One region of the Bradyrhizobium sp. F1.4.3 genome, then DNA from elsewhere that is predicted to be linked to it. Evidence: predicted binding sites of a transcription regulator. Region 1 holds the regulator's gene; each other region holds the start of a gene.
The links. Region 1 encodes PhoB, which activates phosphate uptake and scavenging genes when phosphate is short. Its sites were predicted from a motif close to TGTCATNNANCTGTCAT; they were not measured.

Region 1 (7,502 bases):
GCAAGGTCGGTGAGGGTACCGCGGTCGAGTGGCCGGTCGGCGTCGGCGCCAAGGGCAACGAGGGCGTGTCGGGCAACATCGGCCAGACCAAGAACTCGATCGGTTATGTCGAGTATGCCTATGCCAAGCAGAACAAGCTGACCTACACCGGCCTCGTCAACAAGTCTGGCAAGACGGTGCAGCCGACGGTCGCAGCCTTCCAGGCGGCCGCCTCCAACGCCGATTGGGCCAAGGCTCCGGGCTACTACGTCATCCTGACCGACCAGCCTGGCGACAAGTCCTGGCCGATCACGGCGGCGACCTTCATCCTCATGCACAAGGACGCCACCGACAAGGCATCCTCGCAGGAAGCCATCAAGTTCTTCCGCTGGGCCTTCAAGAACGGCGGCAAGGCGGCTGAAGAGCTCGACTACATCCCGATGCCCGAGGGCGTCGTGACCCTGATCGAGAAGACCTGGGCTGCCGAGATCAAGAGCTAAGCTCTTCTCTCCAAGCGCAATGCAGCCTCAAGCGGCTGCATTGCGGACCACAATAATTCGGCCCCGGACCAGCGCCGCACCGCTCGCGCTGCGCCGCATCCGGGGCGCGAGACCCACAACAAGCGTATATGATTTTGGTACAGGGGATCGGCGTGGCAGAGATGGCCGTTCAGAGCGATGCAATCGACGACGCCGGACCGTATGATCGCGCCAAGGCCTTGAGCGCGTTCAAGCTCGGCGACGTCACGTTCTACTGGATCACGCGGCTGAGCGCGATATCCGTGCTGCTGATCCTCGGCGGCATCATCATCTCGCTGATCGTCGGCGCCTTCCCGGCGATGAAGGAATACGGCCTGGCGTTCCTGTGGACGCAGCGCTGGGCGCCATCGGCCGATCCGCCCGTGCTCGGCGCGCTCGGGCCGATGTACGGCACGCTCGTCACCTCCTTCATCGCGATGCTGATCGCGATTCCGGTCGGTCTGGGCATTGCAATCTTCCTGACCGAGCTCTGCCCGCAATGGCTGCGCCGTCCGATCGGCATGGCGATCGAGCTGCTCGCCGGCATCCCCTCGATCATCTACGGCATGTGGGGTTTCTTTGTGCTGGGCCCGTTCCTGGCCAACACCTTCCAGCCCTTCATGATCAAGATATTCGACGGCATCCCCGTGCTGGGTGCGATCTTCGCCGGTCCGCCGTCCTATCTCAGCCTGTTCAACGCCGCGCTGATCCTCGCCATCATGGTGCTGCCCTTCATCACCTCGATCTCGGTCGACGTATTCAAGACCGTGCCGCCGGTGCTGAAAGAGGCGGCTTACGGCGTCGGCTGCACCACCTGGGAAGTCGTCCGCAGCGTGGTCATCCCCTACACCCGCGTCGGCGTCATCGGCGGCGTCATGCTGGCGCTGGGACGCGCGCTCGGCGAGACCATGGCGGTGACCTTCATCATCGGCAACTCGTTCCGCATCTCGTCGTCGATCTTCGCGCCGGGCACCACGATCTCGGCGGCGATCGCCAGCGAGTTCGCCGAGAGCGACGGCCTGCACCAGTCCGGCCTGATCCTGCTCGGCCTGCTGCTGTTCGTACTGACGTTCTTCGTGCTCGCGGCAGCGCGGCTGATGCTGATGCGGCTGGAAAAGAAGGCGGGGAATTGACGCCATGAACCCGATCTATTCACGCCGCCGCCGCAAGGACATCGTCGTCCGCGGGCTCTGCATCGCCGCCGCCGCCTTCGGCGTCACCTGGCTCGCGCTGATCCTGATCACGCTGCTTTACAACGGCCTGGCCGGTCTCAACGTCCAGCTCTTTACTGAGAACACGCCGCCGCCCGGCTCGACCGAGGGCGGCCTGCTCAACGCCATCGTCGGCTCGCTGATCATGACGGTGCTCGGCGTCGGCATCGGCGCGCCGCTCGGCATGTTCGCCGGCACCTATCTCGCCGAGTACGGCCGCAACGACAAGCTGACCTCGGTGATCCGCTTCATCAACGACATCCTCTTGTCGGCGCCCTCGATCATCATCGGCCTGTTTATCTATGGCGCCGTGGTGGTGCCGATGCGCGGCTTCTCGGCAATCGCGGGCGCACTGGCGCTCGCCGTCATCGTGATCCCGGTGGTGCTGCGCACGACCGAGGACATGCTGCTCCTGGTGCCGAACGCGCTGCGCGAGGCGGCCTCCGCGCTCGGCCTGCCGCGCTCGCTGGTGATCAAGCGCATCGCCTATCGCGCTGCGCGCTCCGGCCTCATCACCGGCGTGCTGCTCGCAACCGCCCGCGTCGCCGGTGAAACCGCGCCGCTGCTCTTCACCGCGCTGTCGAACCAGTTCTTCAGCCTCAGCCTGAACAAGACGATGGCGAACCTGCCGGTCACCATCAACAACTTCGTGCAGAGCCCCTACGCTTACTGGAAGCAGCTGGCCTGGAGCGGGGCGCTGCTCATCACCCTGACCGTGCTTGCCCTTAACATTGGCGCGCGCATCCTTGGCGCCGAGAGGACCGCAAAATGAGTGATCTTTCCGTATCAATGAGCGCGGCCGGCGGGCTTCCCCAGACGCCAACGCTGCCCGAGGCGCCGGCCAAGGTGACGGTGCGCAATCTCAATTTCTATTACGGCGAGCACCATGCGCTGAAGAACATCAACCTGGCGCTCGGCACCAACCGCGTCACGGCGTTCATCGGCCCGTCGGGCTGCGGCAAGTCGACCCTGCTGCGCATCTTCAACCGGATGTACGATCTCTATCCGGGCCAGCGTGCCACCGGTCAGCTCATGCTCGACCAGACCAACATCCTCGACACCAAGCTCGACCTCAATCTGCTGCGCGCGCGGGTCGGCATGGTGTTCCAGAAGCCGACGCCGTTCCCGATGACGATCTACGAGAACATCGCCTTCGGCATCCGCCTCTATGAGAAGATCTCGAAGTCGGAGATGGACGGCCGTGTCGAGAAGGCGCTGCGGGGCGGCGCGCTCTGGAACGAGGTCAAGGACAAGCTCAACGCCTCCGGGCTGTCGCTCTCCGGCGGCCAGCAGCAGCGCCTCTGCATCGCCCGCACGGTCGCGGTGCGGCCCGAGGTGATTCTGTTCGACGAGCCCTGCTCGGCGCTCGATCCGATCTCGACCGCCAAGGTCGAGGAGCTGATTCAGGAATTGTCCGAGAACTACACGATCGCGATCGTCACCCACAACATGCAGCAGGCGGCACGCGTCTCCGACAAGACCGCCTTCATGTATCTCGGCGAGCTGATCGAGTTCGACGACACCAGCAAGATCTTTACCTCGCCGACCGATCGGCGCACGCAGGACTACATCACCGGCCGCTTCGGCTGAGGAGACAGGACATGGGTTCCGAACATACCGCAAAGGCCTTCGACACCGACCTCCAGGAACTCACTCGGCTGGTCGCCGAGATGGGCGGCCTCGCCGAGCGCATGATCGTCGATTCCGTCGATGCGCTGATCCGCCGCGACGTCCCGCTCGGCCAGCGCGTGGTCGCAACCGACGTCGAGATCGACGCGCTTCAGAAGAAGATCGAGGAGCGCGCCGTGCTCACCATCGCGCGCCGCCAGCCGATGGCGATCGACCTGCGCGAGATCGTCGGTGCGATGCGCGTCGCGACCGATCTCGAGCGCATTGGCGACCTCGCCAAGAACATGGGCAAGCGCGTCGCGGCGCTGGAGACCGATTTTCATCCGCTCAAGCTGTTCCGCGGCCTCGAGCACATGACCGACCTCGTGCAGCAGCAGGTCAAATCGGTGCTGGACGCCTATGCCGCGCACGACCTGCCGGCGGCGATGGCGGTGTGGAAGGGCGACGAGGAAGTCGACGCCATCTGCACCTCGCTGTTCCGCGAGCTCCTTACCTACATGATGGAGGATCCGCGCAACATCTCGTTCTGTATCCACCTGATGTTCTGCGCCAAGAACATCGAGCGGATCGGTGACCACGCCACCAATATCGCCGAGACCGTGTTCTACATGATCGAAGGTCAGGCGATGACCGACAAACGCCCGAAGGGTGATATGACGACCTTCGCCACGACGGTTCCGAATACTTGAACACTTAAGGAGCGACGACCCGATGGGCGCACGCATTATGGTGGTTGAGGATGAGGAAGCTCTCACCGAGCTGCTTCGCTACAACCTGGAAGGCGACGGCTATGACGTCGAGACGGTGATGCGCGGCGACGACGCCGACACCCGCCTCAAGGAGCACATCCCCGACCTGATCGTGCTCGACTGGATGCTGCCGGGCCTCTCCGGGATCGAGTTGTGCCGGCGCTTGCGTGCCCGGTCCGACACCAAGCAGCTCCCGATCATCATGCTCACCGCGCGCGGCGAGGAGAGCGAGCGGGTGCGCGGACTTGCGACCGGGGCCGACGACTACATCGTCAAGCCGTTCTCGGTGCCGGAGCTCCTGGCACGCGTGAAGGGACTGCTCAGGCGCGCAAGCCCCGAGCGGCTCGCCACCGTACTGGCTTTTGGCGACATCGAGCTCGACCGGGAAAAACGCCGCGTGGCGCGCTCGGGCCGGCCGATCGATCTCGGCCCGACCGAATATCGCCTGCTCGAGTTCTTCCTGGAGCATCCCGGCCGCGTGTTCTCGCGCGAGCAGTTGCTCGACAGTGTCTGGGGTCGTGACATCTACATCGACGAGCGCACCGTCGACGTGCATATCGGCCGCCTGCGCAAGCTGCTCAATCTCGGCCGCGAGCAGGACCCGATCCGCACCGTGCGCGGCGCGGGCTATGCGCTAGATGATCGCTTTGCGAAGGCGGAGCAGGCGTAAGGCTGGGGGCGTTGTGTTAGCGGATTGCAGCCACGTTCTCAGTGTCGTCCCGGACAAGCGTAAGCGCAGATCCGGGACCCATAACCACAGGGCGTAGTTGTTGCGCGAAGAAGGTAACCCCGAGTCTCCGTAGCCACATCTTGCAGTGGCTATGGGTCCCGGATCTGCGCGCGCTTAGGGCGCGCTTGTCCGGGACGACATCGAGTTTGCTGGGCCGTCATCGTGTGACGGCTCCATCTTGATTTCAGAACTGACTCACCGCGCGGGCTTCGGTGCCGCCCGTCGGCGATCCGCCGCCGGCTGGTACGCGACGCGCGAATGCTGGGCGCAATAGGGCAGGCCGGAGAGCGCCTTGCCGCCGCAGAAGAAGAAATCCGGGCTCGAAGGATCGCCGACCGGCCAGTGGCAGGTCGCCTCGTTCAATTCGAGCAGCGACAGCCGCTGGCTCATCGGCACCACGTTGTCGTAGGTGACCGGATCAGGCTCCACCTCGACCTCGAAGGCCTGCGCCAGCGCGGTGTTGCCGCGCGCGATCGGCCGGGTCACCCGCATCATGTGCTGCGCGGGACGCGCCTTGCGCGGCCTCGGCGCCGCCGAAGACGGGCTCTTGGCGCGGCCGGACAACCCGAGCCTGTGCACCTTGCCGATCACGGCGTTGCGGGTCACATTGCCGAGCTCGGCTGCGATCTGGCTGGCCGAAAGTCCGGCCTCCCAGAGCTTTTTCAGCTGTTCGACGCGATCGTCGGACCAGGTCAAAACCGTCATTGCACCCTTTCCTTCGTCGCGCGCCTGCCATTCTGGGGCTGCACAACGAATGCCTAAGCCTCGAAAAACCCGTGCCGTCAGAATCCCTTAAGGCTCGCCGGGCGCGCCAATAACGCCCGAACGTTTACGCCGGTACATGAGGACCTAGAGGATCAGAACTGCTGCACGAGATGTCGTATCTGACAAGCCAAACGCTACAATATGGCGTGACTCGCGCGCAAGAGTCCGCCGACTCGCTTCCACATGTTCCGTGGCCAAAACCCCGCAAATTCGTCACCGCAAGACTACGGATTCAGCGTTTCGCGAGGCTTTCCGGGCGGCATTGACACCCGTGGTGCCAAGCATAAGATGGTGGTGCGTGCCGCCCTTAAAAGGCGGCACGTTTCGTTTTCCGGGCCAGTCAATGGTGCGCTGCGTGAAGCACGTACAGGCTGTCCTCAACACCCAAGTGACCGTCATGACCAACAGCGCAGCGCCGCATTTGCTCCCCGTTTTCGCCAGGACCGATCTCGGTTTCGAACGCGGCGAGGGCTGCTGGCTGATTGCGACCAATGGTGATCGCTATCTCGATTTCACCTCGGGCGTGGCGGTGAATGCGCTCGGCCATGCCCATCCCGCGCTGGTCAAGGCGTTGCAGGAGCAGGCCACAAAGCTCTGGCACATGTCGAACCTGTTCCAGAGCCCGGACGGCGAGAAGCTCGCGGCCCGCCTTTGCAACGAGAGTTTCGCGGACTTCGTGTTCTTCTGCAATTCCGGCGCCGAAGCGCTGGAATGCGTGATCAAGGTCGTGCGCCGCTACCAGGCCATGAAAGGCCATCCCGATCGCTATCGCATGATCACCTTCGAGGGTGCCTTCCATGGCCGTACGCTGGCGACGCTGGCTGCGACCGGCTCGGCAAAATATCTCGAAGGTTTCGGTCCGCCGATGGACGGCTTCGACCAGGTCCCGCATGGCGACCTTGATGCTGTGAAGAAGGCGATCGGCCCGCAGACCGCCGGTATCCTGATCGAGCCGATCCAGGGCGAGGGCGGTGTGCGTTCGGCGACGCCGGCGTTCCTCAAGGCGCTGCGCCAGCTCTGCGACGAGCGCGAGATGCTGCTGGCGTTCGACGAGGTGCAGACCGGCATGGGCCGCACCGGCGATCTCTTCGCGCATCGCCGTTTCGGCGTCGCGCCGGACGTGATGTCGCTGGCCAAGGCGCTCGGCGGCGGTTTCCCGATTGGCGCCTGCCTTGCGACCGCGGAAGCGGCCTCCGGCATGACGCCCGGCTCGCACGGTTCGACCTTCGGCGGCAATCCGCTCGCGGTCTCCGCGGCGAACGCCGTGCTCGACGTCATGCTCAAGCCCGGCTTCTTCGACCACGTGCAGAAGATGTCGCTGCTGCTCAAGCAGAAGCTCGCCTCCGTGATCGACCGTCATCCCGATGTCGTCAGCGAGGTCCGCGGCGAGGGGCTTCTGATCGGCATCAAGGCGGTGGTGCCCTCGGGAGATCTGGTTGCGGCGTTGCGCGATGAAAAGCTGCTCACCGTCGGGGCCGGCGACAATGTCGTGCGCTTCCTGCCGCCCTTGATCGTCACCGAGGCGGAGATCGAGGACGGCGTCGCGCGGCTCGAACGCGCCTGCGCCGCGATCTCGGCCAGTCGGACCAAGCGGGCGGCAAGCTGATGAGCAAGACGCCCAAGCATTTTCTCGACATCAACGAGCTGCCGCTGTCGGAGCTCAAGAGCATGCTCGACGCCTCCTCCGCCATGAAGGCGAAGCAGAAGGCGCATCAGCCGGTCAGGCCGCTCGAAGGCAAGACGCTGGCGATGATCTTCGAGCGCCCGTCGACGCGGACGCGGGTGTCGTTCGATGTCGCCATGCGCCAGCTCGGCGGCGAGCCCATCATGCTCACCGGCGCCGAGATGCAGCTCGGCCGCGGCGAGACCATCGCCGACACCGCGCGCGTGCTGTCGCGCTATGTCGACGCCATCATGATCC
Region 2 (7,502 bases), on a different contig from region 1:
GCGCCAGCCGCAGCAGCGTATCCTTGCCGGCGCCGCTGGGACCAACCACGAGCACGAGCCGACCGGGCCCGATCGCGCCCGTCCGCTCCGCCGCCATCGTCGTGATCTCGCTCATGCGACACGGCCTCCTTCGCGCCAGACGCTGCGGACGACGGGAACGCTGCTCGCGACATGCACGCGGATCAAATCGGCACGCTTGCCGACCGCAATCTCGCCGCGATCGGACAGGCCGACCGCCTCGGCTGGCGCTTTCGTCACGGTGCGAACCGCCTCCGGAAGGCTGATCGCGGGCACATGCTCCGGCAGTTGCAGCGCGGCCATCAGAAGGCTCGACGGAATGTAATCCGACGACAGGATATCGAGCAGACCTTCGCGCGCGAGATCGACCGCGGCGATGTTGCCGGAATGCGAGCCGCCGCGCACCACGTTCGGCGCGCCCATCAGGATGTCGATGCCGGCCTGATGTAGGCCGCGCGCGGCCTCCAACGTGGTCGGGAATTCCGCCACCGAAACGCGATCGCGCACGGCATCAGCGACGTTCTCCTCGGTGGTATCGTCATGGCTCGCGAGCGGGATGTTGTATTTGTGCGCCAGCGCCACGATCTGGCGCATGTTGGTCGCGGCATAGGTCTTCTGATATTCGAAGCGCTTCGCGAACAATTCGTCGAGCTCGGCATCGGTCTTGCCGCCACCCTTGCCGCGGTAATAGTCGCGCAGCTTGACCTCGTCGCGGAACTGGCGCTGACCAGGCGTATGATCCATCAGCGACATCAGCCGCACGTCGGGACGATCGATCAGCTCCTTGGCCTCCTCGACCACGCTCGGCATCGGGATTTCACAGCGCAGGTGGAGGAAGTGGTCGGCACGCAGCAGATCGGCGTCACGCGCGGTTGTGATCGCGGCGGCGAGCACGCCGGCGCGGCCATCGACCTCCTCGGCGCCGTCCTCACGCCAGACCCGCAGCGAGTCGAACACGGTGGTGATGCCTGAGGTGGCGAGCTGGCCGTCATAGGAGATGACGGCGGCGACCGGATTCCAGAACACTTTTGGCCGCGGCACGTAATGCGCTTCGAGATGATCGGTGTGGAGCTCGATCAGACCGGGCATGATCAGGTCGCCACCGACGTCGTCGGCGCCCGCGGGTGCCCTGCCCTCGCCGATCTCGGCGATGCGCCCATCCGCGAGAGCGAGCCAGCCCTGTTCGATCACCCGGTCAGCCAGCACGATCCTGGCATTGGCGACCACGGTTTCCTTCGGCTTGGCGTTCATGTCCTTCATTTTCCTTCAGGCCGCAGCGGCAAAGCTGGTGACGTCGACGATGCGGTCGGCAATGAGATGGCGGATCTCGTCGTCATGGACGATCGCGACCATGGCAACGCCCTGCTTCTTCTTCTCGGCGATCAACTCGACCACGACGGCCCGATTGGCCGCGTCGAGCGAGGCGGTCGGTTCGTCGAGCAACAGGATCGGCAGCTCCGAGATGAAGCCGCGCGCAATGTTGACGCGCTGCTGCTCGCCGCCGGAGAAGGTCGCGGGCGGAAGCTGCCAGAGGCGCTCGGGGATATTGAGGCGATGCAGCAACTCGCCGGCACGCGCTTGCGCATCGGCGCGGGACATCCCGTTGACGATCAAGGGCTCGGCGACGACGTCAATGGTCGCAACCCGCGGCACCGCGCGCAGGAACTGACTGACGTAGCCGATGGTGGCGCGGCGGACATTGAGAACCTGCCGCGGCTCGGCGGTGGCGAGATCGATTACCTCGCCGCGATGGCGGATGCCGATGCGGCCGGAGTCGCAGCGGTAATTGCCGAAGATCATCTTCAGGATCGACGATTTGCCGGCGCCGGACGGGCCCGACAGCACGACGCATTCGCCCGGGTTGACGTGAAAGGTCACGCCGCTCACCACCGGCAATTCGATGCCGCCTTGCAGGTGCATCGTAAAAGTCTTCTTGGCGTCGGCGATGTCGATCATGGCGGTCATCGGGGGACTCATGTTGGAAGACTCATGTTGGAAGACTCATGGCGGCAGTATCGAGGAGACGAGGAGTTGCGTATAGGGCTCGCGCGGGTCGTCAAGCACCTGGTCGGTGAGACCGGTCTCGATGACGCGGCCACCCTTCATCACCATCACGCGGTGCGACAGCAGCCGCGCCACGGCGAGATCGTGGGTGACGATGATGACGGCGAGGTTCAGCTCGGCGACGAGGCTGCGCAGGAGATCGAGGAGCCGCGCCTGCACCGAGACATCGAGGCCACCGGTCGGCTCGTCCATGAACACCAGCCGCGGCTCGGTGACGAGGTTGCGGGCGATCTGGAGGCGCTGGCGCATGCCGCCGGAATAAGTGCGCGGCGCGTCGTCGATGCGCGCGACGTCGATCTCGACACGGGCGAGCCAGTCGGATGCGGTGTCGCGGATGCGGCCGTAGTGATTCCAGCCCACCGCCATCAGCCGCTCGCCGACATTGGCGCCGGCCGACACCGCCATGCGCAGGCCCTGCGCGGGATCCTGGTGCACAAAGCCCCAGTCAGTGCGGAACAGGAAACGCCGCTCCGCCTCGCCGAGCGTGGCAAGATCGCGGGTGATGCCGTCGCGCATCTGGTAGGACACATGCCCGCCACTGGCCGCGAGCTGGCCCGACAGGAGCTGGAGCAGAGTCGATTTGCCCGAACCGGATTCGCCGACGATCGCCAGCACCTCGCCGGGATAGAGCGCGAACGACACGTCGCGGCATGCGACGATGCGGCCGTAGGACTTGCAGAGGGATTTTGCCACCAGCAGCGGCTGGTCGTTCTCAAGCATGTCGTGATCAGCCATTTGATCCCCCCTGCGCCTTCTCCTTGTACGGCGCGGCACTCAGGCTACCGTGATGGCCGGCGGCCTGGCGGCCTTCGCAATAGTCGGTGTCCGAGCACACGAACATGCGGCTGCCCTTGTCGTCGGTGACGATCTCGTCGAGATAGGAATTCTCGGCACCGCACAGCGCGCACGGCGCGTTGAAGCGGTAGGGCTCGAAGGGATGGTCCTCGAAATCGAGCGACACCACCTGGGTGTAGGGTGGAATCGCGTAGATGCGCTTCTCGCGGCCGGCGCCGAACAGTTGCAACGCCGGGCAATTGTCCATCTTGGGATTGTCGAATTTCGGCGTCGGCGACGGGTCCATCACGTAACGCGCGTTCACCTTCACCGGATAGGCGTAAGCCGTCGCGATGTGGCCGAAGCGGGCGATATCCTCATAGAGTTTTACGTGCATCAAGCCGTATTCGGCGAGTGCATGCATGCGCCGCGTCTCGGTCTCGCGCGGCTCGAGGAAACGCAGCGGCTCCGGGATCGGCACCTGATAGACCAGCACCTGGTTCTCGTGCAGCGCCGTCTCCGGAATGCGATGGCGGGTCTGGATCACCGTCGCGTCCTCCGTCGCCGTCGTCGTGGCAACGCCCGCGGTCTTGGCGAAGAACTTGCGGATCGAGATCGCATTGGTGGTGTCGTCGGAGCCCTGGTCGATCACCTTCAGCACGTCATCGGGGCCGAGGATCGCGGCCGTTACCTGCACGCCGCCGGTGCCCCAACCATAGGGCATCGGCATTTCACGGCTGGCGAACGGCACCTGATAGCCGGGGATCGCGATCGCCTTCAGGATCGCGCGGCGGATCATCCGCTTGGTCTGTTCGTCGAGATAGGCGAAATTGTAGGCAGGCGCGTTCATTCCGCGGCCTCCTTCATGGTCTCAGGCGCATTGGCCTCAGCAAACTCCTTGCGTAGCTTGCGCAAGAGGCCGAGCTCGGACTGGAAGTCGACATAGTGCGGCAGCTTCAGGTGCTCGACGAAGCCGGTCGCCTGGACATTGTCCGAATGCGACATCACGAATTCTTCATCCTGCGCCGGTGCGCCCACCTCTTCGCCGAGCTCGCGGGCGCGGAGCGCACGGTCGACCAGCGCCATCGACATGGTCTTGCGCTCGCTCTGGCCGAAGGCAAGACCGTAGCCGCGGGTGAAGCACGGCGCTTCCGTCGCAGAGCCCTTGAACTGGTTGACCATCTGGCACTCGGTGAGTTCGATCGAGCCGAGCGGCACGGCAAACCCGACATCTTCGGCAGAGAATTCGACCTCGACCTCGCCGAAGCGGATCTCACCGGCGAACGGATGGTTGCGGCCGTAGCCGCGCTGGGTGGAATAGCCCATCGCGAGCAGAAAGCCTTCGTCACCGCGCGCCAGATTTTGCAGGCGCAGGTCACGGTCGGCCGGAAAGTTCAGCGGCTCTCGGGTGAGATCGCCGACGCTGGCGCCTTCCTCGGACTGTGGCGAAGATTCGATCAGCCCGTCGCGACCCAGAATGTCGGTCACACGCGGCGTCGGTGCCGTCGACGCTTCGGCCGTCGCAGGCTGCTCAGGAACAAATCCCTCGGCGAGCGAGGGATCGAGCAGCCGATGTGTGTAGTCGAAGGTCGGCCCGAGGATCTGGCCGCCGGGGATGTCCTTGAAGGTCGACGACACCCGCCGCTGCACCCGCATCGCGCCGGTGTCGACCGGTTCGCTGGCGCCGAAACGCGGCAGCGTGGCGCGGAAGGCGCGAACCAGGAAAATCGCCTCGATCAAATCGCCGCGCGCCTGCTTGATTGCGAGCGCCGCGAGCTCGCGATCGTAGAGCGAGCCCTCGCTCATGACGCGGTCCACGGCGAGGCCGAGCTGCTCCGAGATCTGGTCGAGCGTAACTTCCGGAACGCCCTGGTCGCCGCGCCGCGCGTACGCCAGCAGGCGATGGGCGTTCTCGATGGCGCGTTCGCCGCCTTTGACTGCGACATACATGCTTCAGCTTCCCTTGTTCACGACACGCGCGGTGCGCGGGATCGCAACCACTGCGTCATCAGCGACCAGCACCACGTCGATGCCGCGCGGAAACAGCGCCTCGTTGAACCGCAGCCGCTCGAACAGATCGGCGGGCTTGATCGAAGCCTGGAGCGTCGCGACGCCATCGATGCCAGGGCCGCGCAGCTCGAAGCTGTGCCCCGCGTCCAGGCTATCGACCTGGACGATCACGGTGGTGGAACGATCCGGATATTCGCTGGTGCCGAGCGCGAAACGCTCGAGCGGGCGAAGCGCGGCGCCGTCGCTGATCAGCGCGAAGCTCGCAATGGAGGAGTCCTGGATGACCGGCGCGCCGGTGTGGAACTTCAACCATTTCACCACGTCCGAACTCTCCGACATCCGTGCATCGAGCCAGAGCGGCGTGTCGTGATCGAACAGCGTCAGCGCGATCGCGGCCGTGCCGCGCATCATCGTATCGGGCGTGCCCGCTATCGGCACGATGCGATGGACCGAGCCCGGCCGCGCCATTGCGTCCATGACCGAGCGAAAGGTCGATTGCGCCGACAACACCTTGTCGGCAAAACCCGGCGGCAGTTCCGCAATCGTGGTCATGGCCTCACCCCTCACCGCGCACCATGGTGTAGAAATCAACCTTCGTCGCAGCGGTCTCTTCCGCCGCCTGCTTGCGCCGAATCATAAGCTGCTCACGCAACGGGCCGATAACGTCCCGCTCCACCGCCGCGCCAAAATCCCGCGACTGCACCAGCGCGTCGCACAGCGCGATCAATCGCGCCTTCTCGCCATCGCGCCCGAGCGTGTAGCCGAAGCCGACCTCGCCGCTCGCAAGCCGCACCGCCGCGCGCGACACCGTCGCTTCGCCAAGATTGAACGGCGCGCCGTCGCCGCCGACCCGGCCGCGCAGCATCACCAGGCCGTTTTCAGGTTCGCGCAGACTTTGATGGCCCGGCAGGGCGAGAGTGCGGAGGCGAGCGGCGATCTCGCCCGCCTCCGCGTGCGCCAGCACGGCCATCGCGGCCTTGCGCTGGGCTTGCTGCTTGTCGTTCTGGGTCACCACTTTCACCAAACTTGCCGAATTCAAGTTGTCTATGATAATAGACAACTTGATACGGGAGCGCCATGACTGTTTCGTGACAAACGTGTGATTTTCAGGCTAGGCTGACCAGCGACATGAGCATGCAGGACACCGCCTCCTCCGGCGTCGCGCTGTGGCGTCTCGTTGCCGACGGCATCGAGCGCGGCATTGCCGACGGCCGCTTTGCCGCGGGCGACAAGTTGCCGGGCGAGATGGAGATCGCCGAAACTTATCGCGTGAACCGCCACACCGTACGGCGCGCGCTGGCCGCGCTTGCGGAACGCGGCCTTGTGCGCGCCGAGCGCGGCAGCGGAACCTATGTCGAGGCGCAACGCCTCGCTTATCCCTTGCGCTCGCGTACCCGCTTCTCCGAGATCGTCGGCGCCGGCGGCCGCGAGCCGCGCGGCCAGCTGATCGAGGCCTCCGAGGACGTCGCGACCCGCGAGCTCGCGCGGGAGCTCGGCCTCCAGGCCGGCGCACCGCTGGTCCGGATCGAGGCTATACGCCTCGCCGATCGCACGCCGATCTGCGTCTCCACCACCTGGCTGTCGGCGGAGCTTTTTCCGAATGCCGGCGTTGTATTCGCCGCGACGCGCTCAATGACAAAATTGCTTGAGCATTACGGCGTCCGCGACTATCGCCGCGGCGCGACCCGGATCACGGCCGGCATCGTCGATGCGACCGACGCCGCGCGGCTCGACCTCCCGCTGGGACGGCCGATCCTGGTGGTCGATGCCACCGACCTCGATCTCGCGGGCAAGCCACTGGTGACCAAGCACTCGCGCTTCGCCGCGGAGCGGGTGGAGTTTCTGGTGGAGTCGTAGGGTGGGCAAAGGCGCGCTTGCGCCGTGCCCACCATCTGTCCTGAATGCCAAAGAAAGCGGTGGGCACGCTTCGCTTTGCCCACCCTACGGCAGTTGCGATTACGCCACCGCGCGCCGGCCGATGATCGCGAAGCGGAGTTTGCCCGAGACGAAATCAATCGCGGCGACCGCGACAAGAATCATCAGGATCAGGAACGAAACCTTCTGCCATTCCAGCACGCGGATCTGCTCGGCGAGCTGGAGACCGATGCCACCAGCGCCGACGATGCCGATGATGGTGGCCGAGCGCGTGTTCGATTCGATGAAATAGAGCACCTGACCGGCGATCACGGGCAGCACCTGCGGCAGCAGGCCGAAGCGGATTTCATGCACTGCGCTGCCGCCGGAGGCGCGGATGCCCTCGACCTGCTTCTGGTCGGCGCCCTCGATCGCCTCCGAGAACAGCTTGCCGAAGGCGCCGAAATCCGACACCGCGATGGCGAGCACGCCGGCGAACGGGCCGAGCCCGACCACATTGATCCACACCAGCGCCCAGATCAGCGTGTCGACGCCGCGGATCGAATCGAGGAAACGCCGGACCGGGAAGCGCAGGATCTTTGACGGCACGACGTTGCGCGCGGCCAGCAGGCTGACCGGGAGCGCAAACAGCGCGGCCAGCGTGGTGCCGAGCAGCGCGATCGACAGCGTCTCGCCCATCGCCTTCAGATAAAGCGGCAGCGACGAGCCGGGATCGGGCGGGATCATCATCATGCTGATCCAGCCGAGCTGGCTGAGGCCGT
Region 3 (7,502 bases), on a different contig from region 1:
ATGCCGCCCTATCACGGCGCGACCTTCCGGGTGCCCGAGAAGGGCGTCGTCGAATTCTTCCGCGTGCTGTCAGGCGCGATCAACATCCCCATCATGATCCAGGATGCGCCGGTCGCCGGCACGCCGTTGTCGGTCGAGTTGCTCGCACGGCTGTCGCGCGAATTCTCCAACATCCGCTATTTCAAGATCGAAGTGCCGGGGGCAGCTTCAAAACTCCGGAGCCTGATCGAGGCGGGTGGCAGCGACATCGAAGGCCCGTGGGACGGTGAGGAGGCGATCACGCTGCTCGCCGATCTCGATGCCGGCGCCACCGGCGCGATGACCGGCGGCGGCTATCCCGACGGCATCCGCCAGATCATCGATCCCTATTTCGCGGGCAAGCGCGAGGAGGCCAAGGCCGCCTACGAACGCTGGCTGCCGCTGATCAACTACGAGAACCGCCAATGCGGCCTGATCGCCTGCAAGGTCATGATGCAGGCCGGCGGCGTGATCAAATCGGACACCGTGCGCCATCCGCTGCAGCCGCTGCATCCAGCAACGCGGGCAGGGCTGCTGGAGCTCGCGAAGGAACGCGACGCGCTGGCGTTGCGGTGGGGGAAGTAGCGGGCGCCGCTCGCTCCGCCGTCGTCCCGGCGAAGGCCGGGACCCATAACCACAGGGCGTGGTTTGACGAAGACTCAGAGTTATCAGCCCGCTCCATAATCCCTCCCTGGGGTTATGGGTCCCCGCCGTGGCGGGGGCGACGCCGAATGTGAGGTGCGCGCCTTGGCCTGATCCCGCCGGCTTCTATTTGGAAGGCGTCGAATTAGCGCGGTTCGGCCGGTTTCCCGCAGCCCCGCGATGACATATTGTACGCTCGCCAACCAGGCCCGCGGAGCATCTCAAGACATCGCGTAACAGCTCTTCATTATGCCGTTATCCCGAGCCAGGTTGGAGCGAGCCGACGAAACAGGGAGGCAGTGCCATGACGATGAGGCCGGATCCCACCTTTCACGCATCGCCCAAGCTTGCGATGGAAGCACCTGCAGAGAACTTTGCCTACACGTTGCTGCTCAGTCCGGATTTCTCAGAGCCGGATGCTCTCGCGGTCATCGACGTCAAGCCGGGATCGCCGACTTACAGCCAAATCGTTCACACCGTGACGATGCCAAACAAGGGCGATGAGTTTCACCACTTCGGCTGGAATGCGTGCTCCTCCGCCTTATCGCCACTCGCCGGACATGCCTTCATCGAGCGCCGCTATCTCATCATCCCCGGGCTGCGCTCGTCGCGCATCTATATCATCGATACCAAGCCCGATCCGACCAAAGCCAAAATCCACAAGATCATCGAGCCCGAGGAAGTCTTCAAAAAGACCGGCTACTCGCGGCCGCACACGATCCATTGCGGGCCGGACGGCGTTTACGTGAGCACGCTAGGAGGCGGCGGCAACGACGGCACCAACGGGCCTCCAGGCGTATTCATCATGGATTGCGAGACGTTCGAGGTCCTTGGACGATGGGAGATCGACCGCGGTCCGCAGACGCTGCACTATGATTTCTGGTGGAACCTGCCGCGCGACTACATGGTGACGAGCGAATGGGCGTTGCCGCCGCAATTTGAGAACGGGATCGTCCCGGAGGATCTGCTGTCGAATAAATATGGTCATCGTCTCCACTTCTGGGACCTCCGCGCCCGTCGCAACGTGCAGACTATCGATCTCGGCGCCAATCATCAGATGGCGCTGGAGGTGCGGCCCGCGCACGATCCGGTTCGCGAATACGGCTTCGTAGGCGTTGTGGTCGACACCACCAATCTCGAAGCATCGATCTGGACCTGGTGGCGCGAAGGCGGAAAATTCCATGCGGAGAAGACGGCGACGATCCCGCCCGAGTCCGCGCCAAAGGAGAAGCTCCCGCCGCTGCTCCAGGGCTTTGGCGCCGTGCCGCCGCTGGTGACCGACATCGATCTGTCGATGGATGACCGGTTTCTCTATGTCTCGTGCTGGGGCACGGGCGAAATGCGCCAGTACGATGTGAGTGATCCGCGAAAGCCGAAGCTTGTGGGCTCGGTTCACATCGGCGGCATCGCGCGCCGCACCCCCCATCCGAACGGCAAGGCATTTGCGGCCGGTCCGCAGATGGTCGAGATCAGCCGCGATGGCAGGCGCGTGTACTGGACCAATTCGCTCTATTCCACCTGGGATGACCAGTTCTATCCCGACGGGGTTCCGGGTGTGGAAGTCATGGCCAATGTCGGTCGCAACGGCGGCCTCGAGCTCGACAAGGACTACTTCGTGAGCTTCGCCGACGGATATCGTGCACACCAGATCAGGCTGGAGGGCGGCGACTGTTCGACGGACTCCTTTTGCTACCCGTCGGCCTAGATTGGGGGCACGCGAGCCCGGCGCTCGGCTGGCTGTGGCTCGCTCTGGTCGCGAGCGGTCTCTATCACGGAGTCAATCCGGGAATGGGATGGCCGCTCGCCGTTTCGGCAGGGCTCATGGACAAGAGCCCGCGCGCGCTCTTCCGTGCATTGTGGGCTCTGGCGGCCGGACATCTCCTGGCAACACTTCTCGTGCTGCTGCCATTCGCGTTCCTGCTCGTGCTGGCCGAATGGCAGCGTTCGATCCAGCTCGGCGCGAGCCTTCTCGTCATCGGTTTCGGCGTCTACCGGCTGATCGAGCGGCGCCATCCGCGCGCGCTGGCACGAATCCCGCCAACCCAATTGGCGCTCTGGTCATTTGCCATCGCCATTGCCCACGGCGCCACCTTGATGCTCGTGCCGATCTATCTCGGGCTCTGTCAGGCCTTCGAGCTCGATGCCGGTCATGAAGCGGCGGGCGCGCTCATGAAGGCAAGTCTCGGAATGGCGGTGCTGGTGTCTTTGGTGCACGTTGCGGCCATGGTTAGCGCTGGCGGATGTCTGGCGTGGCTGGTCTATCGCTATCTGGGATTGAGGTTCGTCTCGCGAAGCTGGTTCAATCTGGATGCAATCTGGGCGACCAGCCTGATCCTGGTCGGCGCCGTGGGACTCGCGTTTAGTCTTGCGAGCTGGCGCTGAAGTCTACCGCGTCAAAGCCCACTCGCCGATGATGCGGCATCTCGCCTTGGCATCATCCTGCTTGAACAGAGCGATGCGATCGATCGCGAGCGTGTTGAGATCGAGAGCGGCAAACCTCGCCCGCAGCATCTCCAGAATCGGCCCGCGCCGCTCCGCATCCAGCCGGCCGGTGAGCGTCATGTGGAAGCGAAACTCTTCCATCACGTACGGATAGCCCCAGCGATCGAGATAGTCGCGCTGTCGTTCGCCGAGCTTCTCGGGCTTGCGCCGCGCGCGGTCCTCGGTGCTCAGGGCGGCGCGAAATTCATCGAAATCGCGGGTGCAATCGGCGGCGAGTTGCTGGAGCTCGCCAACCGGCTCGGCCGGAATGACGGCAATGAAGCCACTGATGGAATCGACGACCGGATGGATCAGTGGAATCGGCCGCGCCCTGCCGGCGAATGTCGCGCAGGCTGTGGCGAGTTCGGCTTCGGTCCTGCCGGGCGCTAGCGCCATCGGCGCCTTCAGCGTGGCGTGAAAGCCGTATTTGCGGGGATCGGCGCTGACGTCGCGCCAGTCTGGCGCCGTCCGCAGCGCCTCGCCCGGGAACGGCACCTCGCGGCCGGTGTGGGCCGCATAGCCGAGCAGCTCGGCGCCGAAGCGGGACAGCGTGCTGGCAGCGTCGGCGACGAAATAAATCGCGTAGCGGGGGAAACCTGTCATTGCCCGAGCATAACCGGTTTAAGCCGCAACGACAGCCTCGCGCGGCGTCGCCGCCGCGCTGAGCAGCCGCGTCGCATCGGTCAGGTGCACCAGCTTTCCCGCTGCGATCACCGCGACCAGCCGCGGACGCCGCGGCGCGCTGCCGTCGATCAGCAGGATGTCGGCGCGGCGCCCCTCAGCGAGCGCGCCGCGATCGATCAGGCCGGTGGCTTGCGCCGGTGCGGCCGAGACCAGCTTCCAGGCCTCCGTCAGCGGCAGCACGCCGTCGGCGGCGAGCCGGAACGCGGCAAGCAGCGGCGCGGGATAGTAATAGTCGGATGCCAGCACCGAGCAGAGGCCCTTGGCGATCATGTCGGACGCTCTGGTCCAGCCGGTGTGGCTGCCGCCGCGCACGACATTTGGCGCGCCAAACACGATGAAGTCGCCGCCCGCGGCCGCCGATCGTGCCGTCTCCTCGTTGATTGGGAATTCGGCAATCGAGACGCCCTGCTCGCGAAAATCCCGGCGCATCGCAGGGCTCGCGTCGTCATGCGAGAGCATGCGGACATTTGCAGCGCGCGCTGCGGCGGCCAGCCGCGCGTTCGCGGCCGGCACCTCGGGGCGGCGGGCCAGGACCCGGTCGAGCAGGTCGTTGAAGGCTTCGGTCGAGAGTCCGGCGCGTTCGGCCGATTGGGCACGCTTGCTGGGTTTCACGTTGCTGTGGTCGTTGAAGGCGAACAGATCGATGCGGCCTTCGGCGAGCCATCCGAAGATCTCCGCCTCGGCGTCGAGATTATGGGTCTCGTGGCGCAGATGGAAGCGGGTGTCGGCCACAAATTGGGGCCGCATTGCCTCGATCGCCGTGAGCAGTGCACGGGCATTCTCGGCGCTGCGCAGGCCCGGCTCCCACGACCAAGTGGTGGCATGGAACACGGTGGTGATGCCGTTAGCGATCGCCTGGCGGTCGCTATCGACGAGCGCGACGTCGATCGGGAAGCCGACGCCGGGCCGCGGCATCATCTGCCGCTCGAAGGCGTCGCCATGGATGTCGACGATGCCCGGTAGCACCAACAGATTGCGCGCGTCGATCGCCAGCCGTGCACGGCCGCGGGACGCATCGACCTGCGCGATATCCGTTCCGGACACGCCAAGTGAAGTTTCGACGAGCTCGGAGCCGATCAGGGCCCGGCCACCTTCAAGGAGAATGTCTGTCACGCGACCGCGCTTCGTTTGCTGGCAGAGGAATGTGCCCCTGCTTCGTATGTCGTCAGGAAATCTTCAATCGCGAGCTTGCGAAAATCGGGCAGTGCTGCACGCAATTTGTCGTGATCCCAGTCCCACCAGGCCAGCCTGGCGAGCCGCCCGGCGACGTCTTCCGAGAAGCGGCGGCGGACGATGCGCGCCGGATTGCCGGCGACGATGGTGTAGGCCGGCACGTCCTTGGTAACGATGGCGCCGGCCGCGATCACCGCGCCGGTACCGATGTTGCGGCCCGGCAGCACGATCGCGCCATGACCGATCCAGACGTCATGGCCGATATGGACGTGATGCTGGCGTCGCCAGTCGAAGAATTCGGTGTCGTCGCTCTCGCCCGGGAAGTAGGCACTCGAACGGTAGGTGAAATGCGCCTGTGTCGCGCGGTGCATCGGATGATTGCCGGGATTGATGCGCGTCATCGCCGCGATCGAGCAGAATTTTCCGATGGTGGTGTAGGTGATCTGCGCGTCGTTCACGACGTAGGAGTAATCACCCATCGTGACTTCGTTGAGGATCGTGCGCGCGCCGACCTCGGTATAGGCACCAAGCCGGGTCTCGTGCAGTTTTGCTGAAGGATCGATGGTCGGTTGGACCGAGAGCGCTTTGGCGGCCATGGTGTATCCGAAAAGTCCGAGGCAGGCGGTTCTCTTCGAGCGGCTTGATGACAACGTCATGACGGCGCGATGACAGTGGATGAGGTGTGTAGCAACGCCGCACCGCAGCGCGGGTGTCACACAAGTGTCAAGCGCCGGCGTTAGCGGTGGTCCCAGCTACTCTGGAGTCCTGCATGCTGGTGGTGGAAGGTCTGACGTGCCGCTTCGGCGCAAAAGCCGCGGTGGACGACGCTTCGTTTCAAATTGCCCCCGGCGGCTTCGTCGGTGTGATCGGGCGCTCCGGCGCCGGCAAGTCGACCTTGCTGCGGACCATCAACCGCCTCGCGACGCCGACGCAGGGCCGCATCCTGTTCGACGGCATGGACGTCACTGCGCTGCGCGGCAAGGAGCTGCGGCAATGGCGGGCGCGGTCAGCGATGATCTTTCAGCAGTTCAACCTGGTCGGCCGGCTCGACGTGCTGACCAATGTGCTGATGGGGCGCCTTGCAAAGATGCCGGCCTGGCGCTCGCTGTCGCAGACCTGGCCCGAGCAGGACAAGGCGCTGGCGATGTCGGCGCTCGAACAGTTCGATATCGCTTCGCTCGCAGCCCAGCGCGCCGACCAATTGTCCGGCGGCCAGCAGCAGCGTGTTGCGATCGCCCGTGCCCTGGTCCAGCAGCCCGACATCATCCTCGCCGACGAGCCGATCGCCTCGCTCGACCCGCGCAATACCAAGATCGTCATGGATGCGCTGCTGCGCATCAACAAGCATTTTGGCATCACCGTGATCTGCAATCTGCATTCGCTCGATCTGGCGCGCAGCTATTGCGACCGCCTGATCGGCATGGCGCAGGGTCGCGTGGTGTTCGACGGCGCGCCGTCTGCGCTGACCGACCTCGTCGCGCGTGAGCTCTACGACCTCGAAGCCGCCGACGTCATGGGCGGCACGCCTGCGCCGGCGCCCGAGGGCGTCCCGGCGCTCGGAACCGCCGCGGCCGCCTGACAGGCGGCGCTTCTGTAGTTGCCAGTTTTTGCGTCAACCGATCCCAACCGATGAAGAGGGTATCATGATCACTCGCAGATTAATCCTTGCCGGCACTGCCGCGCTCGCCTTTGCCGGATCCGCTTCCGCCGAAGACTGGAAGACAAAATATCCGGAGATCACCTTCGCCGTGATCCCGGCCGAGAACGGCTCCGGCGTCACCGAGCGCTACGGGCCCTTCGTCAACTATCTGTCGAAGGAACTCGGCATCAAGGTGACCCTGCGTGTCGCCAACGACTACGCGGCCGTCATCGAAGGCCAGCGCGCCGGCAACATCCATATCGGCTATTACGGCCCGGCCTCGTTCGCGCGCGCCCGCCTGACCGGCGTCAAGACCGACGCCTTCGTGATCGACGTCAACGCCGACGGCTCGAAGGGCTATTACTCGGTGTTCTACGTGCTGGCCAAGTCGCCGTACCAGAAGGTCGAGGAGCTCAAGGGCAAGAATCTCGGGCTTGTTGATCCGAATTCTACTTCTGGCAACAACATGCCCCGTTTCAAGCTGAACGCGATGGGCATCGATCCCGACGCCTATTTCTCCAAGGTCATTTTCACCGGCAGCCACGAGAACGCCGTGCTGGCCCTGGCCCAGGGCACGGTCGACGTCGCCGCCAACTGGTGGAACGCCGACGACGATTCCAACCTGACCCGCATGCTCAACAAGGGCATGGTGAAGTCGGCCGACGGCACCGTGATGAAGAAGGAAGACTTCCGCATCATCGTGAAGTCCGACCTCATCATCAACTCGCCCTACGCCTATCTCAGCGACCTGCCGGACGACATGAAGGCCGCGATCAAGAAGGCCTTCCTTGAGGCGGCGCAGAAGGATCCCGAGGCGTTCAAGAAGCTCTCCGACGGTAAGAACAAGCCGTGGGAGCCGATCGCC
Region 4 (7,502 bases), on a different contig from region 1:
TTCCTGGAGCAGGCCCTGCGTTACCTTGTAGGCGCCCTGGTATTCGGCGACCTCCTCGCCCATGACGAAGACGTCCTGATCGCGCCGCATCTCCTCGGCCATGGCGTCGCGCAGTGCTTCGCGGATGGTCTGAGTGATCATCTCGGTGCCCGCGGGCACTTCCGGATCTGGCTCGGCGACGGCCTGCGGGGCGGACGGTGCAGCCTTCGGCTGCGGCGCCTCGGCCTTTGCGGCAGCAGGAGTTGCGGACTCCGCGGCCTTCTCCTGCTTGGCGGGCGCGGGCGCCTTGGCCAGATCAGCGGCGCTCTCGCCATCGGCGAGAATCGTCGCGATCGGCGTGTTGACGGCGACGTCGGCGGTCCCCTCCGGGATCAAAATCTTGCCGAGCGTGCCCTCATCGGTCGCCTCGACCTCCATGGTCGCCTTGTCGGTCTCGATCTCGGCGATGACGTCGCCAGACTTGATCGTCTCACCCTCTTTTTTCAGCCACTTGGCAAGGTTGCCCTTTTCCATCGTGGGCGACAACGCGGGCATCAGCACTTGAATTGGCATATCGACTCCAAAAGAAAGCTTGCGCGCGTTCAGCGGTAAACGTCGGTCCAGAGCTCGGCGGCATCCGGCTCGGGATCATGTTGGGCGAAATCGGCAGATGCATTGACGATGTCGCGCACCTCGGCGTCGATCGCCTTCAGATCCTGCTCGCTGACCTTGTCAGCCAGCAGGCGGTTGCGCACCTGCTCGATCGGGTCCTGGTCGTGGCGGACTTTTTCGACCTCCTCGCGCGTGCGGTACTTTGCCGGGTCGGACATCGAGTGGCCGCGGTAGCGGTAGGTCTGCATCTCCAGGATCACGGGCCCCTTGCCGGCGCGACACCAGGCGACCGCCTCGTCGGCCGCCGCCTTCACCGCGCGCACGTCCATGCCGTCGACCTGGTGGCCGGGGATGTTGAAGGACAAGCCGCGCTTGGAGAAATCCTGCTGCGCCGAGGCGCGCGATACCGAGGTACCCATGGCGTAGCGGTTGTTCTCGATGACGTAGATCACCGGCAATTTCCAGAGCTCCGCCATGTTGAAGCTCTCGTAGACCTGGCCCTGATTGGCGGCACCATCGCCGAAATAGGTGACGCTGACATGGTCATTGCCACGATAGTGATTGGCGAAGGCGAGCCCGGTGCCGAGCGAGACCTGGGCGGCGACGATGCCATGACCGCCGTAAAACTTCTTCTCCACGCTGAACATGTGCATGGAGCCGCCCTTGCCCTTGGAATAGCCGCCGCGCCGGCCGGTAAGCTCGGCCATCACGCCTTTGGCCTCCATGCCGGTCGCGAGCATGTGACCATGGTCGCGATAGCCGGTGATGACCTGGTCGCCATCCTTCAGCGCCATCTGCATGCCGACCACCACGGCCTCCTGGCCGATATAGAGGTGGCAGAAGCCGCCGATCGCACCCATTCCGTAGAGCTGGCCGGCCTTTTCCTCGAATCGCCGGATCAGGAGCATGTCGTGGAGCGCTTTCAGCTCCTGCTCTTTGGTGAATTCCGGGGGAGAACCGCCGTTGGTCTTGTTCTGTGGAGCGCTTGCGGCGGCTTTCTTGAGTGCGGCCATGGGAATTCCGGGTCAGAGAAATCTAAGCCCTCTCTAACCTAACTCAATCGCGCGCGAAAGCGCCGCCGCGCCATGGCACGACTTTCATTATGCCGCACTGCAATGTGGCCGAAATTTTGCAAAACCTTTGGCACCCGTCAGGCAACATTAGCTCCTTCGCGAAGCCGGCCTTACCAGCTTAGCTCCCGCAGATAGGCTGCGCGGGCGCCAACTCCGGTATGCGTGAAGTCGGTAAAGACCCCATCCGCGCCGAGACGGAAGAACTTGAGATATTCCAGGCCTGGATCGCCGTGATAGTCGGCAGCCAGATATTTTTTCTCGTTCCGGAACGTGAAGACGTGCACGAACAGGCCAAGCTTGTGCGCGTCGGCGATGAGGCTGGTTGCTTCCTGCGTCGAAGCCTCCGGCGTCGATCCCTTGTAGGGCGTGCCGTCGGCGTTGCTGTCCTTCCACGGCGCAATCTTGAGCGGAACGATATAGGCCTTCCACGGACCAATGCCGTCGGCATAGCTCTTGATCTCCGCAAGGCCCGCCGGGGTGAGCATCGCATCGTACAGGCGCGGGTCACCCGAAACCGTCCAGTCGAACGGACGGGAATTGGTGATGTTGTTGAGGAGGACCTTGCCGGTCTTGAAGTCGACACCGTTGCCATCGACGAGCTGGACCTGCCGCGTCTCCAGGCCATGGCTGCGCATATATTTCAGGCTGCCGGGCTCGAAGCTCTGAACAAGGATGGGAGCGTCCTTCGTATTGAGGCCGTTGTCCTTGATGATCTTGATCAGGGCATCCTCGAGCGGGTGGCTGCCGGGCGCGCCGCAGCCATTGGCGATCGCCTGGGCATTGTTCCAGGTCGGATTCTTGGTTTCCGGATAGACGGCGATCGGACGCCCCGTCTCCTTGCTCTTGGCCTTGGCGATGTCGATGATGTTCTGGAAACTGATGACCGGGAACTTGCCGTTGAAGACCTTCGGCCTTTCGTTGGCCGCATCATAGGTGGTGCCGGCGATCCAGGTCTTCAGTTCGGCCATGGTGAAATCGGTGATCGACCAGTCATTGGTGTGGTCCTCGCCGTCGACGATCAATGACTTCAGCACCGATTTGGGATCGGCCGGATCGGTGAGATCGATGAGGTAGTCGGCCGGCCCGCTGGTCGAAGACGGCGCCTTGACGCGCACACCAGGCACCATGCGCTTGCGAGCCGCAACCGCCGGATTGGTCTTCGCCACCTCGGCAACGTTGGTGTTGTCGCCGAGCCAGGGGTTGTGACGTGCCACCAGGACGCAATCCTTGGTCAGGTGCAAATCCTCTTCGAGCGCGTCGGTCCCCAGCGCCGCGGCGAGGTCATACGATGCCTCGGTCTCTTCAGGCACCAGTCCCGGCACGCCGCGATGTCCGAGGATCAGCGGCGGCTTTCCGTCGACGGTCAGAAAGTGCTTGGCGCCGCCCGGCGCCGGGTCTGTCTGTGCGAAGGCCATCGATGGCGCCAGCAACGCCAAAGCCGCCGCGCCGAGCAACATCGCTCCAACACGCACATTCCGCCGTGCACGATTGTCCGTCATGGCCAAGCCTCCATCTTTTGCGCAGCATCGCTTCGCATCCGCCAGGCCGAGCTGAACAAGGCCAAGGCTTGTCTTTGTCTCAACTCTCTAACAGGCCGATGACGGCCGGCCCGGCAGACAAGAGTTCTTGAGATGTACGGGGGAAAATGCGCCGAACTTTTGGCTCGCCGGCGTAACGCGGGATGTCGCCGCGATCAGTTCGCCGGGATCATCCGGACGAGATCATGCGGATTGACATAGTCGAGCTGAAAGCGCGCCCGCTCGTCCAGCATGTCGGGATCGATCTTCTCGGACCGCAGCAGCGACACGCGCTGCTCGCTCCTGGCGCGTTCGCGCTTGAGCTGCGCCAGCTCGCTCGTCAGCGCGATGATCTCCTGGTCGAGTTCCTGGCGGGCGTTGAGGCCGTATTTGCCGGTATAGGCGTTGACGCCGAAATAACCGACGATGGCGGCCGCCATCGCGTAGAGGGCGAGACCGGTCAGGATCGATTTCAGGCGAGCGCGGGAGACCATTTTGGCAAGATGGGGCAGCTTGGTTAAGGGAGCGCTAATGTCCCCTGCCCGACGAGCCGTACGTCGCGGACCCTCATGGTGAGGAGGCGCCAAGCGCCGTCTCGAACCATGGAGGCCCGGCTGTAGCCCGCGGCCATCCTTCGAGACGACCGCTGTGCGGTCTCCTCAGGATGAGGACCTGCCGTGTGGCCGCGGGCTATTTGGCCTCAGCCGTGGTGCTTTGCCACGTGCGCGGCGAAGGCGTCGATATAGGCCTGGAGCACGGTCTTGAGGGAGTCCTTGACCAGATTGCCGTCGGCATCGAAGGCGTCGCCGACCGCGTTCAGGTAGATCTCCGGCTGCTGCATGATCGGGCCGGTGATGCCCGGCAGGATGTTCTGCAGCGTTTTTGCGGCGCTGACACCACCGAGCGGGCCCGGCGAGTTGGAGACGATGCCGACCGGCTTGCCGTTGAACGAGCTCTTGCCGTAGGGCCGCGAGCCGACGTCGATGGCGTTCTTCAGCACGCCCGGGATGGCGCGATTATATTCCGGCGTGACGAACAGGACGCCGTCCGACTTCTGGAGCTTTTCGCGGAAGGCCAGCCAGTCGGCGGGTGGCGCGCCCTCAAGGTCCTGGTTGAAGAACGAGATGCCTGCCAGCGTGACGACCTCGAGCTTGAGAGAGGCCGGCGCGAGCTTGGCGAGCGCATTGGCGATCTTGAGCGAAAAGCTGTCCTTGCGCAGGCTGCCGACGATCGTGACGATGTTGTAGGCCATGGGTTGTCCTCGAAATCTTGAGCGGGGATGCCGGGGCGGCACTTAAACGATCCCGGCCGATGGATGCAAGTGCATGAACCGGTCCGATTTGGAAACGCTACGTTTCGCAAAAGCAGATGGTCGCCCAAAACAATCAGGCCGCCAAGCGGCGGCCCGATCCTTCGCGCAAACGTTCTAATCCGGATCAGATCGTCGGATTCCAGGCCGACGGGATCAGGCGATATCTGGCGCCGTCCTTCTCGACGTGGCCGACCGAGGGGAAGGTGAAGTGGAAGCCGACCACGGTCGCCTTCTCTGCCGCCGCCATGTCGTAGAATTTGTGGCGGGTCTGCTGCGCCAGCGCGCCATCCGTGTCGAACGCGACATGCCAATCCGGATTGCGCAGGAAGAGCTCCGGGATGTTGGTGACGTCGGACTGGATCAGCACCTTGGAATTGCCTGAGGCCACCGCGAACGAAGTGTGACCGGGGGTATGACCCGGCGTCGCGATCGAAGTGATGCCCGGCGCGACCTCCTTGCCCCATTCATACTTCGTCACTTTGGACTCGAGGCCAGCGAAGGTCTTCTTCACGTTGGCAAAGTAGTTCTTCATCATCTCGCTGGACTGCGCCTTGGCGGCATTGTCCTCGCTGGTCCAGAACTCCCAGTCCTTCACCGGCACCATGATCTCGGCATTCGGAAAGGCAAGCGCACCATCGGCCAGGCGGATGCCGTTGGTGTGATCAGGGTGCAGATGCGACAGCAGGACGATGTCGATGGTCTTGGGATCGACGCCGGCGGCCTGAAGATTTTGCAGTGTGCGGCCGACCGCGCCCTTGCTCGCCTCGAGATTGGCAACGCCGTTGCCGGTATCGATCAGCACGAGCTTGGAGCCGGTGTTGATGAGCTGCGGATTGAACGGCACCGTCACCATGCCCTTCGGCATGTAGGCGGCATCGGCCGCAGCGAGGGCTTCGTCCTTCGGGATGTTGACGACGAATTTGTCGGGCATCGGGAACGACCGCGCACCGTCATTGATCGAGGTGCACTCGTAGGTCCCGACCTTGTAGCGGTAGAAGCCCGGCGCCTGCGCGCCGCTTTGCGGCACTGCGGCATTGGCAATGGTCGGAGCAAGCCCGGTGGCGGCAGCCGCGCCGACGGCGGCGGCGCCTGCGAGCAGGTGACGACGATTGAGATCGGTCATGGAGATGTCCCCTTCTGAGCCTTGCGGTTTTTCCGCTTTCAATGGCGGCGGAATAATCTCCCGCTCGGCTCAGAAGGCAAGACCTTCTTTGGGTGATCTGTCGCCGCAGATCACGACAATTTATTTGGGTTGATGAGGAATTTTTCGCCGGTGGCACGTTTGGCATACATCGCGATGTTGGCCGGATCGAGCGCCTCGGGAAGCGACACCACGTTGGTGTAGTGGCTCGCGAAGGTGGTCTTCAATTCATTCACGACGCGCTGACGCAGCCGTCCGATATCGGCAGGACCAATCTTCTGAAGGAACGGGGTCAGCAGCCAACCGCCGACGCCCCAGGCCATGCCGAAGCCGCGCGGCAATTCGATCGGGCGGACATCAAGTCCGCCGTAGACATAGACCTGCTTGTGCACGCTGGAGCCGTAGCGACTGTACTCCTTGGCGGTCTTGTTGATCGCGATTTCCATGCAGTTGAGGATGTCACCGGCAAGCCTGCCGCCACCGATGGCGTCGAAGGCGATGGTGGCGCCTGTCTCGACCAGCGCGCCCGTAAGATCGTCGAGAAAGCTCGGCACGCTGGAGTCGACGACGTGTTTGGCGCCGATCTTCTTCAGGATATCCGCCTGCTCCTTGCTGCGGACGATGTTGACGAGCGCAATGCCGTCGGCAAGGCAGATCTTGTTCAGCATCTGGCCTAGATTGGAGGCGGCTGCGGTGTGCACCAGCGCCTTGTGTCCTTCGCGCCGCATCGTCTCGGTCATGCCGAGCGCGGTAAGCGGATTGACGAACCAGGACGCGCCCTCCGCAGCCGTCGTGCCTTCGGGTAGCGGCTGACAGTCCCTCGCCTTCAGAGTCCGGTACTGCGCATACATGGCCCCACCGATCATCGCGACCGTCTTGCCCATCAGTGCCTTCGCAGCGTCCGATGAACCGGTCTTGATGACGACGCCGGCGCCTTCATTTCCGACCGGCAAGGATTGGTCGAGCCTCGCCCCCATCGCGCGCATCGCGCCGTCAGGCACTTTTGCGGTGATGACGGGCGCCTGCTTCGTGCCAGAGGCCTTGGCCGTGCCCATGTCGGCCGCGCCGACGAGCAGGCCGAGGTCGGACGGGTTGATCGGCGTCGCCTCGACGCGGACGACGACCTCATCCGGACCGGGTTCGGGGGTCGGCACGTCGAGGAGCGAGATCTCGAGCTCACCGCTCTTCTTGATCAGCGAACGCAGTTGCAGGCCGTTCTTGCCGTCGCTCATGTCGATCCTCCCCGTTTGTCTACGTGAAGCGCTGGCTTATGCCCGCGCCTTCAACGCCGTCTTGCCGCCATAGAGCGCCTGCTTGCCGAGTTGCTGCTCGATGCGCAGGAGCTGATTGTATTTGGCGGTGCGGTCGGAACGTGCAAGGGAGCCGGTCTTGATCTGCCCGCAATTGGTGGCGACCGCGAGGTCGGCGATGGTGGAATCCTCGGTCTCGCCGGAGCGGTGCGACATCACCGAGGTGTAGCCGGCCTTGTGCGCCATTTCGACGGCGGCGAGTGTCTCGGTCAGCGTGCCGATCTGGTTGACCTTGATCAGGATCGAATTGGCCCGGCCAGCCTTGATGCCGTCCGCCAGGCGCTTGACGTTGGTGACGAAGAGATCGTCGCCGACGAGCTGGCACTTCTTGCCGATCAGGTCGGTGAGCTCCTTCCAGCCGTCCATGTCGTCTTCCGACATGCCGTCCTCGATGGTGACGATCGGATAGCGGCCGACGAGGTCGGCGAGATATTTGGCCTGCTCGGACACCGAGCGGGTCTTGCCCTCGCCTTCATAGACGTACTTGCCGCCCTTGAAGAATTCGGTGGAGGCGCAGTCGAGCCCGATCACGATGTCGGTGCCCGCCTTGTAGCCGGC

Region 2: the regulator PhoB is predicted to act here: its motif matches at 5,944-5,960, upstream of phnF (phosphonate metabolism transcriptional regulator PhnF).
Region 3: the regulator PhoB is predicted to act here: its motif matches at 5,653-5,669, upstream of phnC (phosphonate ABC transporter ATP-binding protein).
Region 4: the regulator PhoB is predicted to act here: its motif matches at 3,251-3,267, upstream of ABIB73_RS02410 (glycerophosphodiester phosphodiesterase family protein).

What each region holds. Positions count from the first base shown of each region.
Region 1 is NZ_JBEPRN010000008.1:91,690-99,191, forward strand. Features, by position in the region: gene pstS (phosphate ABC transporter substrate-binding protein PstS) at 1-479, shown strand, start outside; gene pstC (phosphate ABC transporter permease subunit PstC) at 641-1,630, shown strand; gene pstA (phosphate ABC transporter permease PstA) at 1,635-2,480, shown strand; gene pstB (phosphate ABC transporter ATP-binding protein PstB) at 2,477-3,298, shown strand; gene phoU (phosphate signaling complex protein PhoU) at 3,310-4,026, shown strand; gene phoB (phosphate regulon transcriptional regulator PhoB) at 4,049-4,756, shown strand; gene ABIB73_RS21555 (GcrA family cell cycle regulator) at 5,012-5,521, opposite strand; gene ABIB73_RS21560 (aspartate aminotransferase family protein) at 5,979-7,187, shown strand; gene argF (ornithine carbamoyltransferase) at 7,187-7,502, shown strand, end outside.
Region 2 is NZ_JBEPRN010000018.1:80,887-88,388, reverse strand. Features, by position in the region: gene phnN (phosphonate metabolism protein/1,5-bisphosphokinase (PRPP-forming) PhnN) at 1-115, opposite strand, end outside; gene ABIB73_RS31460 (alpha-D-ribose 1-methylphosphonate 5-triphosphate diphosphatase) at 112-1,269, opposite strand; gene phnL (phosphonate C-P lyase system protein PhnL) at 1,285-1,983, opposite strand; gene phnK (phosphonate C-P lyase system protein PhnK) at 2,020-2,817, opposite strand; gene ABIB73_RS31445 (alpha-D-ribose 1-methylphosphonate 5-phosphate C-P-lyase PhnJ) at 2,810-3,706, opposite strand; gene ABIB73_RS31440 (carbon-phosphorus lyase complex subunit) at 3,703-4,806, opposite strand; gene phnH (phosphonate C-P lyase system protein PhnH) at 4,810-5,418, opposite strand; gene phnG (phosphonate C-P lyase system protein PhnG) at 5,423-5,887, opposite strand; gene phnF (phosphonate metabolism transcriptional regulator PhnF) at 5,995-6,723, shown strand; gene phnE (phosphonate ABC transporter, permease protein PhnE) at 6,823-7,502, opposite strand, start outside.
Region 3 is NZ_JBEPRN010000018.1:72,195-79,696, forward strand. Features, by position in the region: gene ABIB73_RS31375 (dihydrodipicolinate synthase family protein) at 1-603, shown strand, start outside; gene ABIB73_RS31380 (selenium-binding protein SBP56-related protein) at 965-2,365, shown strand; gene ABIB73_RS31385 (hypothetical protein) at 2,449-3,042, shown strand; gene ABIB73_RS31390 (DUF1045 domain-containing protein) at 3,046-3,744, opposite strand; gene ABIB73_RS31395 (alpha-D-ribose 1-methylphosphonate 5-triphosphate diphosphatase) at 3,763-4,938, opposite strand; gene ABIB73_RS31400 (LbetaH domain-containing protein) at 4,935-5,594, opposite strand; gene phnC (phosphonate ABC transporter ATP-binding protein) at 5,768-6,577, shown strand; gene phnD (phosphonate ABC transporter substrate-binding protein) at 6,642-7,502, shown strand, end outside.
Region 4 is NZ_JBEPRN010000001.1:471,469-478,970, forward strand. Features, by position in the region: gene ABIB73_RS02400 (pyruvate dehydrogenase complex E1 component subunit beta) at 1-552, opposite strand, end outside; gene pdhA (pyruvate dehydrogenase (acetyl-transferring) E1 component subunit alpha) at 582-1,604, opposite strand; gene ABIB73_RS02410 (glycerophosphodiester phosphodiesterase family protein) at 1,775-3,163, opposite strand; gene ABIB73_RS02415 (FtsB family cell division protein) at 3,358-3,675, opposite strand; gene ABIB73_RS02420 (NADPH-dependent FMN reductase) at 3,882-4,433, opposite strand; gene ABIB73_RS02425 (MBL fold metallo-hydrolase) at 4,618-5,616, opposite strand; gene ABIB73_RS02430 (zinc-binding dehydrogenase) at 5,727-6,866, opposite strand; gene eno (phosphopyruvate hydratase) at 6,903-7,502, opposite strand, start outside.